2 linked regions of the Streptomyces collinus genome follow. The protein of the gene in region 1 interacts with the protein of each later gene in a pairwise test. Links are inferred from orthologs where the notes say so. Each region holds a gene or a part of one and is shown in the gene's direction. Other genes may lie near its edges.

Evidence for each region.
Region 2: the proteins of RFN52_RS08045 (region 1) and panC interact in binary tests that used the Escherichia coli proteins (3 or more experiments, as listed by UniProt). The link is inferred for Streptomyces collinus from one-to-one orthologs.

What each region holds. Positions count from the first base shown.
Region 1 is NZ_CP133771.1:1,793,139-1,803,231, forward strand. What follows is about bases 3,392-6,331. They hold RFN52_RS08045 (NUDIX hydrolase), read left to right. Parts: upstream 3,392-4,551; coding sequence 4,552-5,112; downstream 5,113-6,331. Other genes in these bases: RFN52_RS08040 (DMT family transporter), read left to right, coding at 3,603-4,508; RFN52_RS08050 (YidH family protein), read left to right, coding at 5,123-5,515; RFN52_RS08055 (DUF202 domain-containing protein), read left to right, coding at 5,637-5,972; RFN52_RS08060 (NADP-dependent oxidoreductase), read right to left, coding at 6,264-6,331. Also shown: RFN52_RS08025 (molybdopterin-dependent oxidoreductase), read right to left, coding at 1-606; RFN52_RS08030 (APC family permease), read right to left, coding at 718-2,253; RFN52_RS08035 (hypothetical protein), read right to left, coding at 2,288-3,238; more of RFN52_RS08060, read right to left, coding at 6,332-7,214; RFN52_RS08065 (phosphotransferase family protein), read left to right, coding at 7,415-8,449; RFN52_RS08070 (acyl-CoA dehydrogenase family protein), read left to right, coding at 8,455-9,669; RFN52_RS08075 (SpoIIE family protein phosphatase), read left to right, coding at 9,964-10,093.
Region 2 is NZ_CP133771.1:4,982,764-4,992,911, forward strand. What follows is about bases 4,739-7,733. They hold panC (pantoate--beta-alanine ligase), read left to right. Parts: upstream 4,739-5,732; coding sequence 5,733-6,734; downstream 6,735-7,733. Other genes in these bases: RFN52_RS22695 (Rossmann-like and DUF2520 domain-containing protein), read left to right, coding at 4,798-5,736; RFN52_RS22705 (L-aspartate oxidase), read left to right, coding at 6,731-7,733. In the rest of the region: RFN52_RS22670 (sensor histidine kinase), read left to right, coding at 31-1,224; RFN52_RS22675 (response regulator), read left to right, coding at 1,281-1,949; RFN52_RS22680 (DUF5937 family protein), read right to left, coding at 1,973-3,079; RFN52_RS22685 (hypothetical protein), read left to right, coding at 3,239-3,442; RFN52_RS22690 (threonine aldolase family protein), read right to left, coding at 3,435-4,616; more of RFN52_RS22705, read left to right, coding at 7,734-8,440; nadC (carboxylating nicotinate-nucleotide diphosphorylase), read left to right, coding at 8,446-9,420; RFN52_RS22715 (type III pantothenate kinase), read left to right, coding at 9,437-10,148. UniProt on the Escherichia coli protein: Catalyzes the condensation of pantoate with beta-alanine in an ATP-dependent reaction via a pantoyl-adenylate intermediate.

The sequences.
Region 1 (10,093 bases):
CTTGGCGGACTTGTAGAAGTACATGGGGGCGACATAGAGGCGGGCCGGGCCGCCGTGGGAGTGGCCGAGGTCCTTGTCCTGCATGCGCAGGGCGACCAGGACGTCCGCGCGGCGGGCCTGGGAGAGGGTGAGGCTCTCGGTGTACGTGCCGTCGAAGCAGGTGAAGCGGATGGCCTTGGCCGTGGGGCGGACCCGGGCGGCGTCCAGGAGCCGGGACAGGCGTACGCCCTCGAAGGGTGTGTCGGGGACGCGCCAGCCCGTGACGCACTGGACGTCGCGGACCATGCGGGTCTGGGGCAGGGCCTTGAGGTCGTGGAGGGTGTAGGTCGTGGGGCGGTCGACCAGGCCGTCCACGGTGAGGCGGTAGCTGCCGGCGTCCTTGCGCGGGACCGACGAGGCGACCGAGTAGTAGCGGAAGCCGCCGCCGTTGGGGAGCAGGCCGGTCAGGCCCGTGGGGTCCTTGTCGGCCGCTCCGCCGAGGAAGGCCTCCAGGCCGCGTTGCAGCGGGGGCGCGGCGACGACGCCGGCGGCGCCCAGGGCGAGGGTGCCGAGGAAGACGCGGCGGCCGATCGGGGTGCCCCGCTCCTCGGGGTGTTCGTCGTTCACACCCTGATGTACGTCCTCGTTCACGTACTCATTCGAACACCCGCGGCCCCGGCAGGACAGGGATCGCGGGTGCTCGTCAGATTTCCGTAACCACTTCTTACGCGGAGCGCGTCAGGAGGAGGCCGCCTTGTCGAGCTGGAACGCCTCGTTGCCGAGGCCGATCCGGGCGTGCTTCTCGGGGGCACGGACGCGCAGCACCAGGCCGAGGGCCACTCCGGCGAGTGCCGCGAGGCCGATGATGCCGGGCAGCACCCAGCTCAGCGACGAGTCGGGGCCGGCGCCGACCAGCACCTCGAAGTCCTTCACCGTGTAGCCGGCGATGACCAGCAGGGCGATGCCCGCGAGGGCGGACGTGACCAGCCGCCAGGCCTGGGTGCCGGCGGCGCCGCGGCGGGCGAAGAAGACGACGACGGACAGGGACGCCGCCGCCATCAGCACGATCACGCCGAGGGCGCCGATGTTGCCGAACCAGGTGAACAGCTGGAGGACGGGCGCGGTCGGGTCGCCGGCCGGCTTGTCGTCGGCGATGGCGAAGGCGACCACGACCACCACGGCCACGACGGTCTGGAGCAGCGAGCCGGTGCCCGGGGCGCCGCTGCTGCCGCTGGTGCGGCCGAAGGCGGCGGGCAGGAGGCCTTCGCGGCCCATGGCGAAGGCGTAGCGGGCGACGACGTTGTGGAAGCTGAGCAGCGCGGCGAACATGCCGGTGACGAACAGGACGTGCAGGACGTCCGTGAAGGTGCCGCCGAGGCGGGACTCGGTGAGGAAGAACAGCAGCCCGGCGCTCTGCTTCTGGGACGTGCCGACGATGGCGGCGGGGCCGGTGGCCACGGTGAGGGCCCAGCTGCTCAGCGCGAAGAAGACGGCGACCCCGCCGACGGCGAGGAACATCACGCGCGGCACCAGGACGTGCGGGCGGCTGGTCTCCTCGGCGTAGACGGGGGCCTGCTCGAAGCCGAGGAACGCGGCGATGCAGAAGCACAGCGCGGTGCCGACGCCCGCGCCGGTGAGGGTGTCGGGGTTGAAGGCGTGCAGCGACAGGCCCTCCTTGCCGGGGTCGGCGATCGCGGCGATGTCGAAGACGACGACGAGGAGCACCTCGATGACCAGCAGCACGCCCAGCACACGGGCGTTGACGTCGATCTTGAGCCAGCCGAGCAGCCCGACGGCGAGCACGGCCACGAGCGCCGGTATCCACCAGGCGATCTGCACGTCGGCGTAGGTGGCGAGGAGCCCGGAGACCTCGAAGCCGAAGATGCCGTAGATGCCGACCTGGAGCGCGTTGTAGGCGACGAGGGCCACCAGGGCGGCGCCCGCGCCCGCGGTGCCGCCGAGGCCGCGGGAGATGTACGCGTAGAAGGCGCCGGCGTTGTGGACGTGGCGGCTCATCTCGGCGTATCCGACGCTGAACAGGATCAGGACGACGCCGAGGACGACGAAGAGCAGCGGCTGGCCGACGATGCCCATCACCGCGAATGTAGTGGGCATGACACCCGCGACGACCATGAGCGGGGCGGTCGCAGCGAGGACGGAGAGCAGCAGGCCCCCGGTGCCGAGCCGGTCGGCGCGCAGGGCACGCTCCTCCCCCTTGAACGTACTGATGCCGCCGGAGGCGGTGGTGCTCGTTCTCGAACTGTCCGTGGTCATCGGGGGAGCGTCCTCACTCTTCGGGTCGGGGGTGTCAGGCCGTGCCGAGCGCGCCGGCGCGGGCGGCGGCGAAGGCGGTGTGCGGGTCGCGGTCCGGGTACGACCAGGGCGCCGGGGTGGCGTGGCGGCCGATCCGGTGGAACAGGGCGGCGGCCTCGGCGCCCCGCCCCTCGCAGAACTTGGCGTGGGCGAGGAAGTTCAGGTCGATCAGCCGCCGCGGGTGCCCCTCCAGCTCCCACTCCAGCCACCAGTCGAAGGCGGCCTTCATGACCTGCCGGGCGCGGCGGCCCGTCCAGTGGCCGGAGGCGGCCGGGTCGGCGCTTTCGTGCCCGGCGGCGGCCAGCACGCGGTAGCGCTCGGCGTGTGCGATGACCGGCAGGATCGCGAGCGGGGAGTCGGCAGGGGCCTGTTCGGCGGCCCAGTTGGCGAAGTCGTAGACCTCGTGCAGCGGATCCGGACCGGCCTCGGTACGGCGGGCGGCGAGCCGGGCGACCATCAGATGGTGGGCGTGGTGGTGGTCGGCGTAGCGGGCGCGGACCGCCTCGAAACCGCGAACCACGTCCTGGTCGGCGCCGACCGCGCAGTCCAGCATGAACAGGCCGAGCCAGGGGGTGGGGTCGGCGGGGGCACGGGTCGCGGCGGCCTGGCAGGCCTCGCGGGCCCGGACCGGCTTGGCCTTGCCGTGCAGGGCGCGCCGGACCTGGGCGAGGGCGAGCAGCACGGAGGCGTCGGCGGACTCGGGTTCGGCGAGCAGCCACTCGCGGGCCCACGCGGCGCAGGAGGACTCCCGAGCGAGGACGGTGACGCGGTGGCCGCGCCGGTCCCAGTCGTCCCCGGTGTGCACCAGCAGGGACCGGGCGTTCTGCCAGCGGCCCTGCACCAGTGCGGTGCGCGCGGCCATGAGGTCGGCGTCGTCGAGGGCCTCGTCGAAGGCCTGCGCGGCACGTCTGCGGCCACGGCCGAGGGGAGGCGGGGGTGGGGACACCGCGGGACTTCCTCACGCACTCTTCTGGTGTTTCGGCTCACGGCGGCAGAGGGAGCGCGGATGTGCGCATTGCCATGAACCGATCACACACAGCCAACCCCCCGCCAAGGGGCGTCGTCAAGGGCAGCCAGTGCGTTACACGCGTCAACTCCCGTCACTCGTGAGGATTTTGTGATCCGAGGGGCAGGAGAGACCAGTGTGAGCGGCATCCGATTTTTCCGTTTCGCCCTTTGTGACGTACGTCATAGCGTGGGCTGCCGACGCCCCCGACGATGGCATGACGTACGGGCGCGCCGGGCGGAGCCGGCCGGTACAGTCGGCCCCTACGCAACCGTGACCCGACCTGACGATCGAGGTACACCGCGTGTCGGTTCTAGTACTGGCGCTCGCCCTGGGCGCCGCCTGCTGTCTGGGCTTCGGCTTCGTCCTCCAGCAGAACGCGGCTCAGCGTGCCCCGCTGAGCGACTTCCTCTCCTTCCGTCTGCTGATCGACCTCGTGAAGGTGCCGCGCTGGCTCGGCGGCATCGCGCTGATGGTGGCCGGCATGGGGCTCGGCGCCGCCGCGCTGGGGCAGGGCGAGCTGTCGCTGGTGGAGCCCCTGCTGGCGACGAACCTGCTCTTCGCTCTCGCGCTCTCGCGCAAGCAGACCCGGCAGCCACTGGGCCGCCAGGGCTGGGCGGGCCTGCTCCTGCTGGCCGGCGGGGTCACGGCGTTCATCGTGGCGGGCCGGCCGGAGGGCGGTGCCGCGACGGCCGATCCGGTCCGGCAGTGGGTGATCATCGGGGCCATGATCGGGCTCGCCCTGCTGCTCACGACGCACGGCAGGCGGACCCGGCTCGGCTCGGGCCCGGTCCTGCTGGCCCTGGCCGCCGGACTCCTCTACGGCGTGCAGGACGCGCTGACCCGGGTCAGCGGGCAGAAGGTCGCCGAAGGCGGCCTCGCCGAGCTGCTCACCGGCTGGGAGCCGTACGCGGTCCTCGCGCTGGGCGTCACGGGGCTGGTCCTCGTGCAGAGCGCGTTCGAGACCGCGTCCCTGCGCAAGTCGCTGCCCGCCCTGACCGCGGCGCAGCCCCTCGCCGGGATCGTCTGCGGCGTCGGCTTCCTGGGCGACCGGCTGCGCACGGACGCGATGGCCCTGGGCTGGGAGGCCGGTGGTCTGCTGGCCGTGGTCGCCGGGATCGTGCTGCTGGGGCTGCACCCGGCGATGCCGCAGGGGGCGCCGGAGCGGGCACGGGTGGCCGCACCCGCGGTGAGCCCGGCCTCGCCCTGACACCCTGCCGCGGCGGGGGCGCGCGCCCTGCTTGGATGAGGGCATGAGCGCTGCCGACGAGATCCTCGACATCGTGGACGAGCACGACCAGGTCATCGGGCAGTTCCCCCGCGGCGAGGTCTACGCCCGGGGACTGCGCCACCGCTGCGTGTTCATCCAGGCCCGGGACGCCGAGGGCCGCATCTTCGTGCACCGGCGCACCCCCACCAAGCTGGTCTTCCCCTCCCTCTACGACATGTTCGTCGGCGGGGTCGTCGGCGCGGGCGAGTCCTACGGGACGGCGGCCCTGCGCGAGGCCGAGGAGGAACTGGGCGTGAGCGGCCTGCCGCAGCCGCGGCACCTCTTCACGTTCCTCTACGACAACGGCTCCGGCCGGAGCTGGTGGTCGGCGGTCCACGAGGTGCGCTGCGAGCTGCCCGTGCGGCCGCAGGCCGAGGAGGTGGCCTGGTACGACTTCCTGCCCGAGGCCGAGGTCGAGCGGCGCCTGGGCGACTGGGAGTGGGTGCCGGACGGGCTGGCGGCATACGAGCGGCTCAAGGCGTTCCGCTCGGACGGCTCGGGCGGCTCGGGCGGCTCGGGCGGAGCCGGTCAGGACGCCGGGTAGGGTCGCGCACGTGATCGAGTTCGTACGGAACGTCCGGTTGTGGTTCGTACCGGCGGAGGTCCGGGAGGACGGCGAGACGCCCGACTACCGGTTCTCGCTGGCCAACGAACGCACCTTCCTGGCCTGGCTGCGCACCGCGCTCGCGCTGATCGGCGGCGGCTTCGCCGTGGACCAGTTCCTGCCGGACCTGCGCTGGGCCTGGCGGGTCGGGCTGGCGCTCGCGCTGCTGGGCGCGGGCGTGCTGTGCTCGCTGCGGGCCGTCAACCACTGGGTGCGCTGCGAGCGGGCCATGCGCCGGGGCGAGGACCTGCCGGTGTCCCGCTTCCCGGTGCTGCTGAGCCTCGTCGTCGCGGTCGTGGCCGTCGCCATGGTCCTGGTGGTGCTCGTGGGGTGGGAGGGGTGACCGCGCCGGCTGCCGTCCGGCGGCGGGACTCCGACCGCGACTCCGGACCGCAGCAGCCCATGGGGCCCCGGCGTACGACGCCGTCGGGCACCGTAGTCGCCGTACGCGCGGGAAGCGCGCTGTGAGCAGCCCGGCACCCCGGCCGCGGGACCCCGACCGCGATCCCGGGTTGCAGCCCGAGCGGACCCGGCTCGCGTGGCGGCGTACGACGCTGTCGGGCACCGTCGTCGCCGTGCTCGCGGTGAAGACCGTGCTGCACGGCGGGGCGTCGGCGGCCGGGGTCACAGCGGGCGCGCTGTGCTGTGTGCTCTGGCTGGGCTTCCTGAGCGTCGCCCACCGGCGCATCCGCACCCTCGCGGCCACCCCGAGCCCCGTGGCCTTCGCACCCCGGCACGCGGCGGCCGCGGTGCTGTGCACGGTGGCGATGGCGGTGTGCGGGGCCGCCCTCGTCCTCTAGAACCTGGGCCCGCCGTTCGGTTCACGCCGCGGACGCGGGGCCCGGCGCGCGCGACCGGCAACTCGGTGCCGCCGGGGTGTGATCAGCGCATCCAGGCGTTGTGCAGGATGACGGCGCCCTTGTCGACGCCGTACTCGGGATCCGGCCGGCCGTTCCGGTGAAGCCCAACGGCCGCCCTGCCGCGGCACCCGCCCTGCGCGCACGCACCGGGCCCCGCTCACCGGCGCTGAACAGCACCGTCGATGTCCTGCGGCCTGATCCACACGACCAGCCCCGGGGCGGCTCCCCCGCTCAGGCGCCCTCACCCTCGCTCTCCCAGTCCACCGTCACGACGATCTTGCCTCGGGTGCGGCCCTCCTGGTTCAGCCGGTGCGCGTCCGCGGCCCGCTCCAGGGGGAACGCCGCGTCGACGTGCACGCTCACCACGCCCTGCTCCGCCAGGTCGGCCAGGCGCTGGAGGTCCTGCGCGTCGGGGCGGACGAAGTAGTAGCGGCCGCCGTAGGTGACGACGCCGTTGTCGGCGATCGACACCAGGCGGCCCTCGGGGGCCAGCAGGTTCGCCGACACCTTCAGCGCGTCCCCGCCGACGGTGTCGAACACGGCGTCCACGCCCTCCGGGGCCAGTCCGCGCACCCGCTCGCCCAGGCCCTCGCCGTACACCACCGGCTCCCCGCCGAGGCCCCGCACGAAGTCGTGATTGGGCTCGCTCGCCGTACCGATCACCCGGGCGCCGAGATGAACGCCGAGCTGCACGGCGATCGAGCCGACGCCCCCGGCCGCGGCGTGCACCAGGACGGTCTCGCCCTGCTTCACCTGGAGCACGTTGATCAGCACCTGGTAGGCGGTGAGCCCGACCAGCGGCAGCCCGGCCGCCTCCTCGAAGGAGAGGTTGCGCGGCTTGCGCGCGAGGGTGCGCAGGGGTGCGGCCACGTACTCGGCGAAGGTGCCGCGGGAGAGGAAGTCCTCACGCACGTACCCGATGACCTCGTCCCCGACGTCGAACTCCGAGACGGCCACGCCGGGCCGCACGACGACGCCCGAGACGTCCCAGCCGGGCACCACGGGGAAGACAGGGGCGAGGATCCCGTCGAGGTATCCCTCCCGGGCCTTCCAGTCGACGGGGTTCACGGCCGCCGCCCGCACCTTCACCAGCACCGCGTCCGGGCCGACCTTCGGATCGCGGACCTCCCCGAACGCCAGCACCTCGGGTCCGCCGTACCGTGAGTAGCTGATGGCCTTCATGGGTCCGACCTTCCGGGCTCGCCGCACGGCCCGCAAGCCGGATGGCCTGAACGAACCGGCCGAAACCTCCCCGGCGCCTCGCGGGGGGACGCCGTCGGCCTATCGTGGCTCCGATCACGTTTCGGCCCCGCTCTGGACGACATACCGACCGGTCGGCATCATGAGTCGGGAACCGTCCACCCCGCCCGTAGGAGCGACACATGAGCCCCGACCACCCGCCCGGACTCGATCTCGACCGGTTGCGCGGCCTGCTCGACCGCGAGCGGCCCGGCCTGGTGAACGGCCCGCTGTCCGGCCGACTGATCGAGGGCGGACGGTCGAACCTCACCTACGCGGTCTCCGACGGCGCCTCCCGGTGGGTCGTGCGCCGGCCTCCGCTCGGCCATGTCCTGGCCACCGCGCACGACATGAAGCGCGAGCACCGGGTCATCAGCGCGCTGCACCCGACCGCCGTGCCGGTCCCGGAGCCGGTGCTGCTGTGCGAGGACGAGGAGGTGCTCGGGTCGCCGTTCTACGTCATGGAGTTCGTCGACGGCACCCCCTACCGCACCGCCGACCAGCTCGTCCCGCTCGGTCCGGAGCGGACCCGGGGCGCGGTGCTGAACCTCGTCGACACGCTGGTGGAGCTGCACGCGGTCGACCCGGGCGAGGTGGGGCTCGCCGACTTCGGGCGGCCCGAGGGCTTCCTGGACCGGCAGCTGCGGCGCTGGGGCAAGCAGCTGGACGCCTCGCGCAACCGCGACCTGGACGGCATCGACGAGCTGCACGCGGCCCTCGGGCGCGAGCTGCCCGGCTCCCCCGCCCCGGCCGTCGTGCACGGCGACTACCGGCTGGACAACGTACTGATCGGCGAGGACGACTCGATCCGGGCGATCCTCGACTGGGAGATGTCGACGCTGGGCGACCCGCTCACCGACCTCGGCCTGCTGGTCATGTACAGCATGCCGCTCGGCATGCCCGAGTCCCCCGTCTCCACGACCGCCGAGGCCCCAGGGCATCCGGCGCCGTCGGAACTCATCGAGCGGTACGCCGCGCGCTCCGGGCGGGACGTCTCCGCGGTCTCCTGGTACACGGCGTTCGCCTGGTTCAAGCTCGCCGTGATCCTCGAGGGCATCCACTACCGCTACACGCTGGGCCAGACGGTCGGGCGCGGCTTCGACCGCATCGGCGACCTCGTGCCCGTCTTCGTCCGGCACGGACTGACCACGCTCCACGAAGGCCTCCAGGAGGGCTGATCCACATGGACTTCGCTTATGACGCGCGCACCGAAGAGCTGCGCGCCAAGCTCCTCGCCTTCATGGACGAGTACGTCTACCCGGCCGAGGAGGTCGCGCACCAACAGCGCGAGCGGCTGGCCTCCCCGTGGGAGACCGTGCCCGTGGTGGAGGAGCTGAAGGCCGAGGCCCGCCGGCAGGGCCTGTGGAACCTGTTCCTGCCGGACTCCGAGTACGGGGCCGGGCTGACGAACCTCCAGTACGCGCCGCTCGCCGAGATCATGGGCCGCTCCCCGCAGCTGGCGCCGACGGTGACGAACTGCGCGGCGCCCGACACCGGGAACATGGAGGTACTCACCCAGTTCGGCGACGAGCAGCAGCAGAAGCAGTGGCTGGAGCCGCTGCTGGCCGGGGAGATCCGCTCGGCGTTCGCGATGACCGAGCCGGACGTGGCCTCCTCGGACGCCACCAACATCACCACGCACATCGAGCGGGACGGCGACGAGTACGTCATCACCGGCCGCAAGTGGTACATCTCCGGGGCGATGCACCCCGACTGCAAGATCCACATCGTGATGGGCAAGACCGACCCGGACGGGGAGGACATCCGCCGCCAGCAGTCGATGGTGCTGGTCCCGCGTGACACCCCGGGCGTCACCATCAAGCGGGCCATGCAGGTGTTCGGGTACGAGGACCACTACCACGGCGGTCACGCCGAGGTGATCTTCGACCACGCGCGCGTGCCCGTCTCGAACCTGGTCGGCGAGGAGGGCGGCGGTTTCGCCATCGCGCAGGCGCGGCTCGGCCCCGGGCGGATCCACCACTGCATGCGGCTGATCGGCATGGCGGAGCGTGCGATCGAGCTGATGTGCCGGCGGGCCGTGTCCCGGAACGCGTTCGGGAAGTCGCTGGCGCAGCAGGGCGTCGTCCACAACTGGATCGCGGACGCGCGGGTGACCGTGGAGCAGCTGCGGCTGCTGGTGCTGAAGACCGCGTGGCTGATGGACACGGTGGGGAACCGGGGCGCGCACACCGAGATCCAGTCGATCAAGATCGCCACGCCCCGGGCGGTGGTGGACATCCTCGACCGGGCGATCCAGCTGCACGGCGCCGGCGGGGTGAGCCAGGACTTCCCGCTGGCGGAGCTGTACGCCGGCGCGCGGACGCTGATGATCGCGGACGGGCCGGACGAGGTGCACCAGCGGTCGCTGGCGCGGCGGGAGCTGAAGCGGTACCTGTGACGTGTGCGGGCGGTGGGGTGTTCGCCCCCTCACCGCCTCCGCCGCCCGCGCGTCCCGACGGGTGGGCGGCGGCCGCCCGGGGTTGTGGACGGGGTGTGAAACTTCGCACGGTCTCGTGACCGGCCATCGGGGTAGGGAGCCTTTTCCGGGGGGTGGCCGGCCCGGGAACCGTCCTTCGCCGTACCCCGGGCGAGGCCACGTGGTTGCACCGCACACCCGGTCTGCGGGACTGTGCATCGAGAACAGTCCCGTCTTCGCAAAGTGAGGTGTGGGTCACGCGCAGGGGCCCCGTACATGACTTCATCCCCGGCCAGGCCCCGCACCGGTGCGGTGAGCACGGTGAGCGTCGCCTCCGCCCCCTGCCCGGTGGTGGTCCTGGACGCGGACGGGCTCATCGCGGAGCTCAACGACGCGGCCGGTGCCC
Region 2 (10,148 bases), 3.2 Mb from region 1 along the record:
CACCTATCGCGCTTCCCTACGCTGGGTTACGTGCAGCGCCTCTATGACTTCCTCCGCAGGCACCCGATGTGGGTCGACGGCTTCTGGGCCGTGGTCCTCCTCGGGATTTCGGTGCTGGGCGGGGCGGCGGGCGAGCGGATCGGCCCGTGGGCCGCCGTCCTTCCGATCACGCTGCTGCTGAGCCTCGTGGTCGCGCTGCGCCGCCGGATGCCGGAGAAGATGCTGCTGCTGGCGGCCGCGGTGGGCGTGGCGCAGCTGGTCACCGACGTCGCGATCCTGCCCGCCGACTTCGCCATGCTGGTGATCGTCTACACGGTCGCGGTGGAAGGCTCCCGCTGGGCCTCCCGCTTCGCGCTGGTCGCCGGCCTGTGCGCGGCCCCCCTGGCGCAGCTGCGCTGGTCGAACGAGCAGACGGGGGTCGCGGGCGACATCGCCCTGGCGGTCCTCCAGACCGTTCCCTTCGCCCTCGCCTGGGTGCTCGGCGACTCCATCCGCACCCGGCGCGCCTACTTCGCGCAGCTGGAGGAGCGGGCCGCCCGCCTGGAGAAGGAGCGCGAGGCGCAGTCCAAGGTCGCCGTCGCCGCCGAACGGGCCCGGATCGCCCGCGAATTGCACGACGTCGTCGCGCACAACGTCTCGGTCATGGTGGTCCAGGCGGACGGCGCCGCCTACGTCCTCGACGCCGCGCCCGACCAGGCCAAGAAGGCCCTGGAGACGATCTCCTCCACCGGCCGCCAGGCCCTCGCCGAGATGCGCCGCCTGCTCGGCGTGCTGCGCACCGGCGAGCACCAGGAGGCCGGCGAGTACGTGCCGCAGCCCGACGTGGAGCAGATCGAGGACCTCGTCGAGCAGTGCCGCACCTCCGGACTGCCCGTCGACTTCAAGGTCGAGGGCACGGCCCGCCCGCTGCCCAGCGGCGTGGAGCTCACCGCCTACCGCATCGTGCAGGAGGCGCTGACCAACACCCGCAAGCACGGCGGACCGAACGCGGGCGCGAGCGTCCGCCTGGTCTACTTCGACGACGGCCTCGGCCTGCTCGTCGAGGACGACGGCAAGGGCGCCCCGCACGAGCTGTACGAGGAGGGCGGGTTCGACGGCCAGGGCCACGGTCTGATCGGCATGCGCGAGCGGGTCGGTATGGTCGGCGGCACCCTGGACGCGGGCCCGCGCCCGGGCGGAGGATTCCGCATCAGTGCCCTGCTGCCGCTCAAACCCGCGCACTGACGCCGACGCACGCCCCTCACTGACACCTGTAACGACCCCGATAGGGAAGAGGCCCGATGACGATCCGCGTGATGCTCGTCGACGACCAGGTGCTGCTGCGCACCGGGTTCCGGATGGTGCTCGCCGCCCAGCCGGACATGGAGGTCGTGGCGGAGGCGGGCGACGGCGTCGAGGCCCTCCAGGAACTGCGGACGACCGAGGTCGACGTGGTGCTGATGGACGTCCGGATGCCGAAGCTCGACGGGGTGGAGACGACCCGCCGGATCTGCGCCGACACCGACCCGCCGAAGGTGCTCATCCTGACCACCTTCGACCTCGACGAGTACGCCTTCTCCGGGCTGAAGGCGGGGGCCTCCGGCTTCATGCTCAAGGACGTGCCCCCGGCGGAGCTCCTGGCCGCGATCAGGGCCGTGCACAGCGGTGACGCGGTCGTGGCGCCCTCCACCACCCGGCGCCTGCTGGACCGCTTCGCACCGATGCTGCCCGGCACCGAGCAGCCCCAGCACAAGGAACTGGAGCGGCTCACCGGGCGGGAGCGCGAGGTCATGGTGCTGGTCGCGCAGGGCCTGTCCAACGGCGAGATCGCGGCGCGGCTGGTGCTGTCGGAGGCGACGGTGAAGACGCACGTGGGCCGCATCCTCACCAAGCTCGGGCTCCGGGACCGGGTGCAGGTCGTGGTGCTGGCCTACGAGACGGGGCTGGTGCGCGCCGGCGGACACGGCTGACCCGCGGGCCGGCCACCCGCCGGCTACCTGAGGATCCCCTCCAGGAACTCGCTGCCGAGCCGGGCCACCACCGTCACGTCCAGCTGGTGCAGGACGTAGCGGCCGCGGCGGCGGGTGGTGATCAGGCCCGCCTTCTTCAGCACGGCCAGGTGCCGGGATATCTCCGGGGCCGTCATGCCGTGCACCTGCGCCAGCTCGCTGGTGGTGTGCGCGCTGCGGGCCAGATGGCGGCACATGCGCATCCGGACCGGGTGGGACAGCGCGGCCATCCGCATGGCCAGCTGCTCCAGTGTCTGCGGTGCGGCGAGCTCCGGGGAGCCGACCGGGTAGTGCAGCACCGGCTGCCAGCCGTACCGGTGCAGGACCATCAGATGGGGCCAGCCGAGGCTGGTCGGGACGAGCAGCAGGCCGCCGTCGCCCGTGGCCGTACGGCCGTCGCCCAGCTTGTCGACCGTGATGTGGGCGGCCTCCTCGTCGAGCGTGATCGCCGGGGACACCGCGGCCAGCGCCTCGGCCAGGCCCTTGCGCCGTAGCAGGTCCGTCTTGTGCCGGGCGTCCGCCGCGAGCTGGTGGCGCAGCCGGGACCAGGCCTCCGCGAAGAACGCCTCGTCGCAGTCCCGGAGAAACTGCCGCAGCCAGGCCCGGATCCGGGGCGGGTCGGCCAGCAGCCGTTCCCCGAAGCGCAGTTGCCGCGGTCCGCGAGCGGCGGCCAGGTCCAGCGCCCTGCGGCGCGTCTCCGGGTCGGACAGCGTCGTCGGTTCGCTCTCGCCGTAGCAGGTGCCACAGGTGAACTCCAGCGCCGCGTCCACGAACTGCTCGTCGGACAGCTTGTCGAGCTGGTCCAGCTCCTCGGCGAGGCCGGCGCCCGGCAGCGCGTGCCGGTCCGGCAGGCCCGCCCAGGGCAGGAACAGGTCCGAGAACGTCGTCCGCCACAGGAAGTCCGCCTCGCACATGCGGTCGGCCAGATGCGGGTCGAGCCGGGCCGTCACGGCCGTCACCCAGCCCTGCAGGCCCGGGTGGTGAGCCGGTTCGGACAGCGCGTGCAGCGCCATGCCGAGCTCGGCCAGGGGCGAGGGCACGACGGCGACCTCCTCCGGCCGCAGCCCCGCGATGTCGATGTGCACGCTCATGCCCTCATGGTGCACCCGGCCACTGACAACGCCCCCGCCGATTGACGGGCCTCGTCAATCGACGCGACGCCACGCGCGGCGCGGGCGCACGGTGGGACCACCGGGGCAGCCGCGGAGCCTTCGGACCTCCATCACCCCGTCCCGCAGAGGCGATTCACCATGAGCATCACGCAGCAGCACCTCCTCGACGCCTACCGCGCCCGCTCCCTGGGCGAGCCCGTCCCGCCCGCCCCGGGCACGCACGACCGGCGGGTCGTACGGGAGCGGTGCGACGAACGGCGGTTCCGTGCGGTCCTCTCAGGCCGCCCGGCCCGCCACGGGCTCCGGGACGTCCTGGGCCGGTGGCGGCGGCGCCCTAGCTGACCTGCTCCGGCAGCCGGGCCACGAACTCCGCCACCGCCGCCTTCACTTCCTCGGCGGTCCACTCCATCCCGGCGGCCCGCAGGTGCACCTCCGTCAGCGCCAGCCCGGGCCCGCCCCGGTCCCAGGCGCTGCCGAAGAGCATGACCCCCGTCTCCTCGGCCGTCCGCACCGCCACCTCCCCGAGGACGTCCGGCTCGTACGGCAGCCACACCTGGAAGTCGTGGGTGTGCGGCACCTCCGGGTGCACGCGCGCCCACGGCACCCCGGCCGCCGCGAACCCCTCGCGCAGGGCGGCTGCCACCACGCGCGCGTGGAGCACGTACTCCGGCAGCCGGGGCAGCTCCCGGTCCAGCCCGACCAGCGCCGACAGCACCGTCGGGAACTGCTGGAAGACCATCCCGCCGTACCGGTGCCGCCAGGCCTTCGCCTCCTCGACGAGCTCCCCGGGGCCCGCGAGCGCCGCGCCGCCGAACGCTTCGAGGGACTTGTAGAACGACACGTAGACGCTGTCGGCCAGGCCCGCGATCTCCTCCAGGGGCCGGCCGAAGTGGACGGTGGACTCCCAGAGGCGGGCCCCGTCGAAGTGCACCACCGCGTCCCGGTCCCGCGCGGCCTGCACGACCTCGGTGAGCTCCTCCCAGGCGGGCAGCACGAAACCGGCGTCCCTGAGGGGCAGTTCCAGCATCAGCGCCCCGAAGGGCTCCTCGAAGTCGCGTACCTCGGCCGCTGTCGGAAGCCGCGGCTCGCTCGTCAGCCGCAGCGTGCGCAGGCCCCCGACCTCGCTGAACGCGTTCCGCTCGTGCACCTCGGGATGGCTGAGCGCGTGCAGGGCGACGGCCGGGTTCCCGGTGCGGCCCGCCCAGCAGCGCAGGGCCACCTGCTGGGCCATCGTGCCCGTCGGGAAGAACGCGGCGGCCTCGGTGCCGAGCAGCCCCGCGACCTTCGTCTCCAGCGCCTCGACGACGCCGTCGCCGTACACGTCGGACAGCTGGTCCAGGTCGTGGACGCCGTCCGCCTCCGCCAGCACCGCCAGACGCTCCCGGAGGGTCCGGTGGAAGCCGAAGCGCGCGAACACGCGCCGGGCCGAGCGATGGGCGGCCAGCCGCCGTTCCCGCAGCCCCGCGCCCCGGTCCTCTTCCGCCGCCTGTTCGTCTCGCTGCGCTGTCTCCGTCATGCCCCGGATCCTCCCTCGCGCGCGTGCGGCACGGCATCCGCATTTCCGAACGCCCTTCCGGGGACGCCGCACCGGCATGCACAGCCTGTGGACGGCCGAACGCCCCCCGAACCGATCGCGTTAACATGACGAGAAATCGTCCGGTACCCGGAGCGGACTGGAACGGGAAGGCCGCCGTCGAGTGAACACAACCCCACAGCCAGACCCCAAGGACCGCCCCGCGCGGCTCACCGTCGGCGTCGTCGGCGCCGGCCGCGTGGGTCCCGCGCTGGCGGCGTCCCTGCAACTCGCCGGGCACCGCCCGGTCGCCGTCTCCGCCGTCTCGGAGGCCTCCCGGCGCCGCGCCGGGCAACTGCTGCCCGACGTGCCGGTGATGCCGCCCGCCGAGGTGCTCCAGCGGTCCGACCTGGTGCTGCTGACCGTTCCCGACGACGCGCTGCCCGGCCTGGTCACCGGCCTCGCCGACACCGGGTCCGTCCGGCCGGGCCAGCTCCTCGTCCACACCTCCGGGCGCTACGGCACGCGGGTCCTCGACCCCGCCCTGCGCGCGGGCGCCCTGCCGCTCGCCCTGCACCCCGCGATGACCTTCACGGGCACGCCCGTGGACGTCCAGCGCCTGGCCGGCTGCTCCTTCGGCGTCACCGCGCCCGAGGAGCTGCGGCTGGCCGCCGAGGCCCTGGTCATCGAGATGGGCGGTGAGCCGGAGTGGATCGCCGAGGAGAACCGGCCGCTCTACCACGCGGCCCTCGCCCTGGGCGCCAACCACCTGGTCACGCTGGTCGCCCAGTCCATGGAGCTGCTGAGCGCCGCCGGCGTCTCGGCCCCGGACCGGATGCTCGGCCCGCTGCTCGGCGCGGCTCTGGACAACGCCCTGCGCTCCGGCGACGCGGCCCTGACCGGCCCGGTCGCGCGCGGGGACGCGGGCACGGTCGCCGCGCACGTCACGGAGCTGCGCCGGCACGCCCCGCAGACCGTCGACGGCTACCTGGCGATGGCCCGCGCGACCGCCGACCGGGCCCTGGCCCACGGCCTGCTGAAGCCGGAACTCGCCGAGGACCTCCTCGGGGTACTCGCCCACGGGACCGACGGCACCGACGGCACCGAAGGGGACGCCCGATGACCACCACCCTGCTGCGCACCGCCGGCGAACTGCACGCACGCGCGCGTGCGGGCCGCCGCGCCGTGGTGATGACCATGGGCGCGCTGCACGAGGGCCACGCCACACTGATCCGCACCGCGCGCGGCATCGCCGGGCCGGACGGCGAGGTCGTCGTCACCGTCTTCGTCAACCCGCTCCAGTTCGGCAAGGGCGAGGACCTCGACCGCTACCCGCGGACCTTGGACGCCGACATCGAGCTCGCCGGACAGTCGGGCGCGGACGTCGTGTTCGCGCCCTCCGTGGACGAGGTCTACCCCGGCGGCGAGCCCGAGGTCCGCATCACCGCCGGCCCCATGGGCGAGCGCCTGGAGGGCTCCTCCCGGCCCGGCCACTTCGACGGCATGCTCACCGTCGTCGCCAAACTCCTGCACCTCACCCGTCCCGACCTCGCCCTGTACGGCCAGAAGGACGCCCAGCAGCTCGCGCTGATCCGCCGCATGGTGCGGGACCTGAACTTCGGCGTGGAGATCGTCGGCGTGCCCACCGTCCGCGAGGAGGACGGCCTGGCCCTGTCCAGCCGCAACCGCTACCTGTCGGCCGCCGAGCGGCGCACCGCCCTCGCCCTGTCCGGGGCCCTGTTCGCGGGCCAGGACCGGCACGCCGCGCAGGAGGCGCTGCTGGCCCGGGCCCGCGAAGTGCCCGCCACGCGCGCGCGTGCCGAGGCGCTCAGCGCCATAGGGGAGTCCCGCGCGGCGGCCGACACGCACGCCGTGGCGACGGCCGTCCCGGGCGGCCCGGCGGCCGTGCGCGCCGCCGCCCGCCAGGTCCTCGACGAGGCCGCGCGCCTCGACCCGCCGCTCGCGCTGGACTACCTCGCCCTGGTCGACCCGTCCGACTTCACGGAGATCGGGGACGACTTCACGGGCGACGCGGTCCTCGCCGTCGCCGCCCGGGTCGGGGCGACCCGGCTGATCGACAACATCCCCCTCACCTTCGGAAGCTTCGGAGCCGCCTCGTGACCACCACAGGCATACGACTGCACGCGCCCGCCGCAGGGTGGTCCATCGCCGCGGACGTGGTCGTCGTCGGCTCCGGCGTCGCCGGGCTGACCGCGGCCCTGCGCTGCGAGGCCGCCGGCCTGCGCACGGTCGTCGTCACCAAGGCCCGTCTCGACGACGGCTCCACCCGCTGGGCCCAGGGCGGCATCGCCGCGGCCCTCGGCGAGGGCGACACCCCCGAGCAGCACCTCGACGACACCCTGGTCGCGGGCGCGGGCCTGTGCGACGAGGAAGCGGTCCGCCTCCTCGTCACCGAGGGCCCCGACGCCGTACGACGCCTCATCGAGACCGGCGCCCGGTTCGACGAGTCCGAAGGCGAGCTGGCGCTGACCCGCGAGGGCGGCCACCACCGCCGCCGCATCGCCCACGCCGGCGGCGACGCCACCGGCGCCGAGATCTCCCGCGCCCTGGTCGAGGCCGTCCGCGCGCGGGGCATGCGCACCGTCGAGAACGCGCTCGTCCTGGACCTCCTCACGGACGCCGAGGGCCGCACCGCCGGTGTCACCCTGCACGTCATGGGGGAGGGCCAGCACGACGGGGTGGGGGCCGTCCACGCCCCCGCGGTGGTCCTCGCGACCGGCGGCATGGGCCAGGTCTTCTCCGCCACCACCAACCCGTCGGTGTCGACGGGCGACGGCGTGGCGCTCGCGCTGCGGGCCGGCGCGGAGGTCAGCGACCTGGAGTTCGTCCAGTTCCACCCGACCGTGCTGTTCCTCGGCGCGGACGCGGAGGGCCAGCAGCCCCTGGTCTCCGAGGCCGTGCGCGGCGAGGGCGCCCACCTGATCGACGCCGACGGCGTGCGCTTCATGGTCGGACAGCACGAACTCGCCGAACTCGCCCCCCGGGACATCGTCGCCAAGGGCATCACGCGCCGCATGCTGGAGCAGGACGCCGAGCACATGTACCTCGACGCCCGGCACTTCGGCGCCGAGATGTGGGAGCACCGCTTCCCGACGATCCTGGCCGCCTGCCGTGCCCACGGCATCGACCCGGTCACCGCCCCCGTCCCCGTGGCCCCGGCCGCGCACTACGCCTCCGGCGGCGTCCGCACCGACTCCCACGGCCGGACGACCGTCCCCGGGCTGTACGCGTGCGGCGAGGTGGCCTGCACCGGCGTGCACGGCGCCAACCGCCTGGCGTCCAACTCCCTGCTCGAAGGCCTCGTCTACGCCGAGCGCATCGCGGACGACATCGCCGCGAACGGACTGCACGCGCGCGTGCCCCAGCCGCTCCCGCACCCGGAGATCCCCGAGCACCCCCTGCAGACCCCCGAAGCCCGCTTCACGATCCAGCGGATCATGACGGCCGGGGCGGGCGTCCTGCGCTCGGCGGGCTCCCTCACCAAGGCCGCCGACCAGCTCCAGCGCCTGCACACCGACGCCCGGGAGGCCCTCGCCGAGAACGGCAAGACGGCCGAGGCCGGCGTCGACACCTGGGAGGCCACCAACCTCCTGTGCGTGGCCCGCGTCCTGGTCGCCGCCGCCCTGCTGCGCGAGGAGACCCGGGGCTGCCACTGGCGCGAGGACCGCCCCGAGCGCGACGACAGCGCCTGGCGCCGGCACATCGTCGTGACCCTGAACCCGGACCGCACGCTGGCCGTGCACACCACGGACACCACAGACTTCCCCCCGACGACCTTCCCGCCCCAGGCCCCCCAGGAGCAGTGACCGACGTGAGCACCCCCGACCTTCCCCTCGCCTCCTCCGGAGGCTGCTCAGACGGCTGCGCCTGCGGCGCGGACGACGAGGTATACCTGGAGTGCGGCCTGGACCCCGCACTCGCCCAGCTCCTGGCCGACGCCGGCCTCGACCCCGTCGAGGTCGAGGACATCGCCAACGTCGCCCTCCAGGAGGACCTGGCCCACGGCGTGGACGTGACGACGGTGGCGACCATCCCCGAGGACGCGGTGGCCACGGCCGACTTCACCGCCCGCGAGGCCGGCACCGTGGCCGGGCTGCGCGTCGCCGAGGCGGTCGTCTCGGTGGTCTGCCAGGAGGAGCTGGAGATCGAGCGCCACGCCGAGGACGGCGACCGCGTCGAGGCGGGACAGAAGCTCCTCTCCGTCACCACCCGCACCCGCGACCTCCTCACCGCCGAGCGCAGCGCGCTGAACATCCTGTGCCGCCTGTCGGGCGTCGCTACGGCCACGCGCGCGTGGGCGGACGTCCTGGACGGCACCAAGGCCAAGGTCCGCGACACCCGCAAGACCACGCCGGGCCTGCGCTCCCTGGAGAAGTACGCGGTCCGCTGCGGCGGCGGCGTCAACCACCGCATGTCCCTCTCGGACGCGGCGCTGGTCAAGGACAACCACGTGGTCGCGGCGGGCGGTGTAGCCCAGGCCTTCCAGGCGGTCCGCGAGCGCTTCCCCGACGTCCCCATCGAGGTCGAGGTCGACACCCTGGACCAGCTCCGCGAGGTCCTGGACGCCGGCGCCGATCTGATCCTGCTGGACAACTTCACGCCGGGCGAGTGCGCGGAGGCGGTCGCGATCGTCCAGGGCCGCGCCGCTCTGGAGGCATCGGGCCGCCTCACCCTCGACAATGCCAAGGCCTACGCGGACACCGGCGTCGACTACCTGGCCGTCGGGGCCCTCACCCACTCCTCGCCGATCCTGGACATCGGCCTCGACCTGCGGCCGGCGGAGTAGGGAGCGGGTACGGGCCATGCTGCTGACGATCGACGTAGGAAACACCCACACCGTGCTCGGACTGTTCGACGGCGACGAGATCGTCGAACACTGGCGCATCTCCACCGACGCCCGCCGCACGGCCGACGAGCTGGCGGTCCTCCTCCAGGGCCTGATGGGCATGCACCCGCTCCTCGGCGACGAACTGGGCGACGGCATCGACGGCATCGCCATCTGCGCCACCGTCCCCTCGGTCCTGCACGAACTCCGCGAGGTGACGCGCCGCTACTACGGCGACGTCCCGGCGGTCCTCGTCGAACCGGGCGTCAAGACGGGCGTCCCGATCCTGACCGACAACCCCAAGGAGGTCGGCGCGGACCGCATCATCAACGCGGTCGCCGCCGTCGAGCTCTACGGCGGTCCCGCGATCGTCGTCGACTTCGGCACGGCGACGACGTTCGACGCGGTCAGCGCGCGCGGCGAGTACGTCGGCGGGGTCATCGCCCCCGGCATCGAGATCTCCGTCGAGGCCCTCGGCGTGCGCGGCGCCCAGCTCCGCAAGATCGAGGTGGCCCGGCCGCGCAGCGTCATCGGCAAGAACACGGTCGAGGCGATGCAGTCGGGCATCATCTACGGCTTCGCCGGCCAGGTCGACGGCGTGGTCAGCCGCATGGCCCGCGAGCTGTCACAGGACGCCGACGACGTCACCGTGATCGCGACGGGCGGGCTGGCGCCGATGGTCCTGGGCG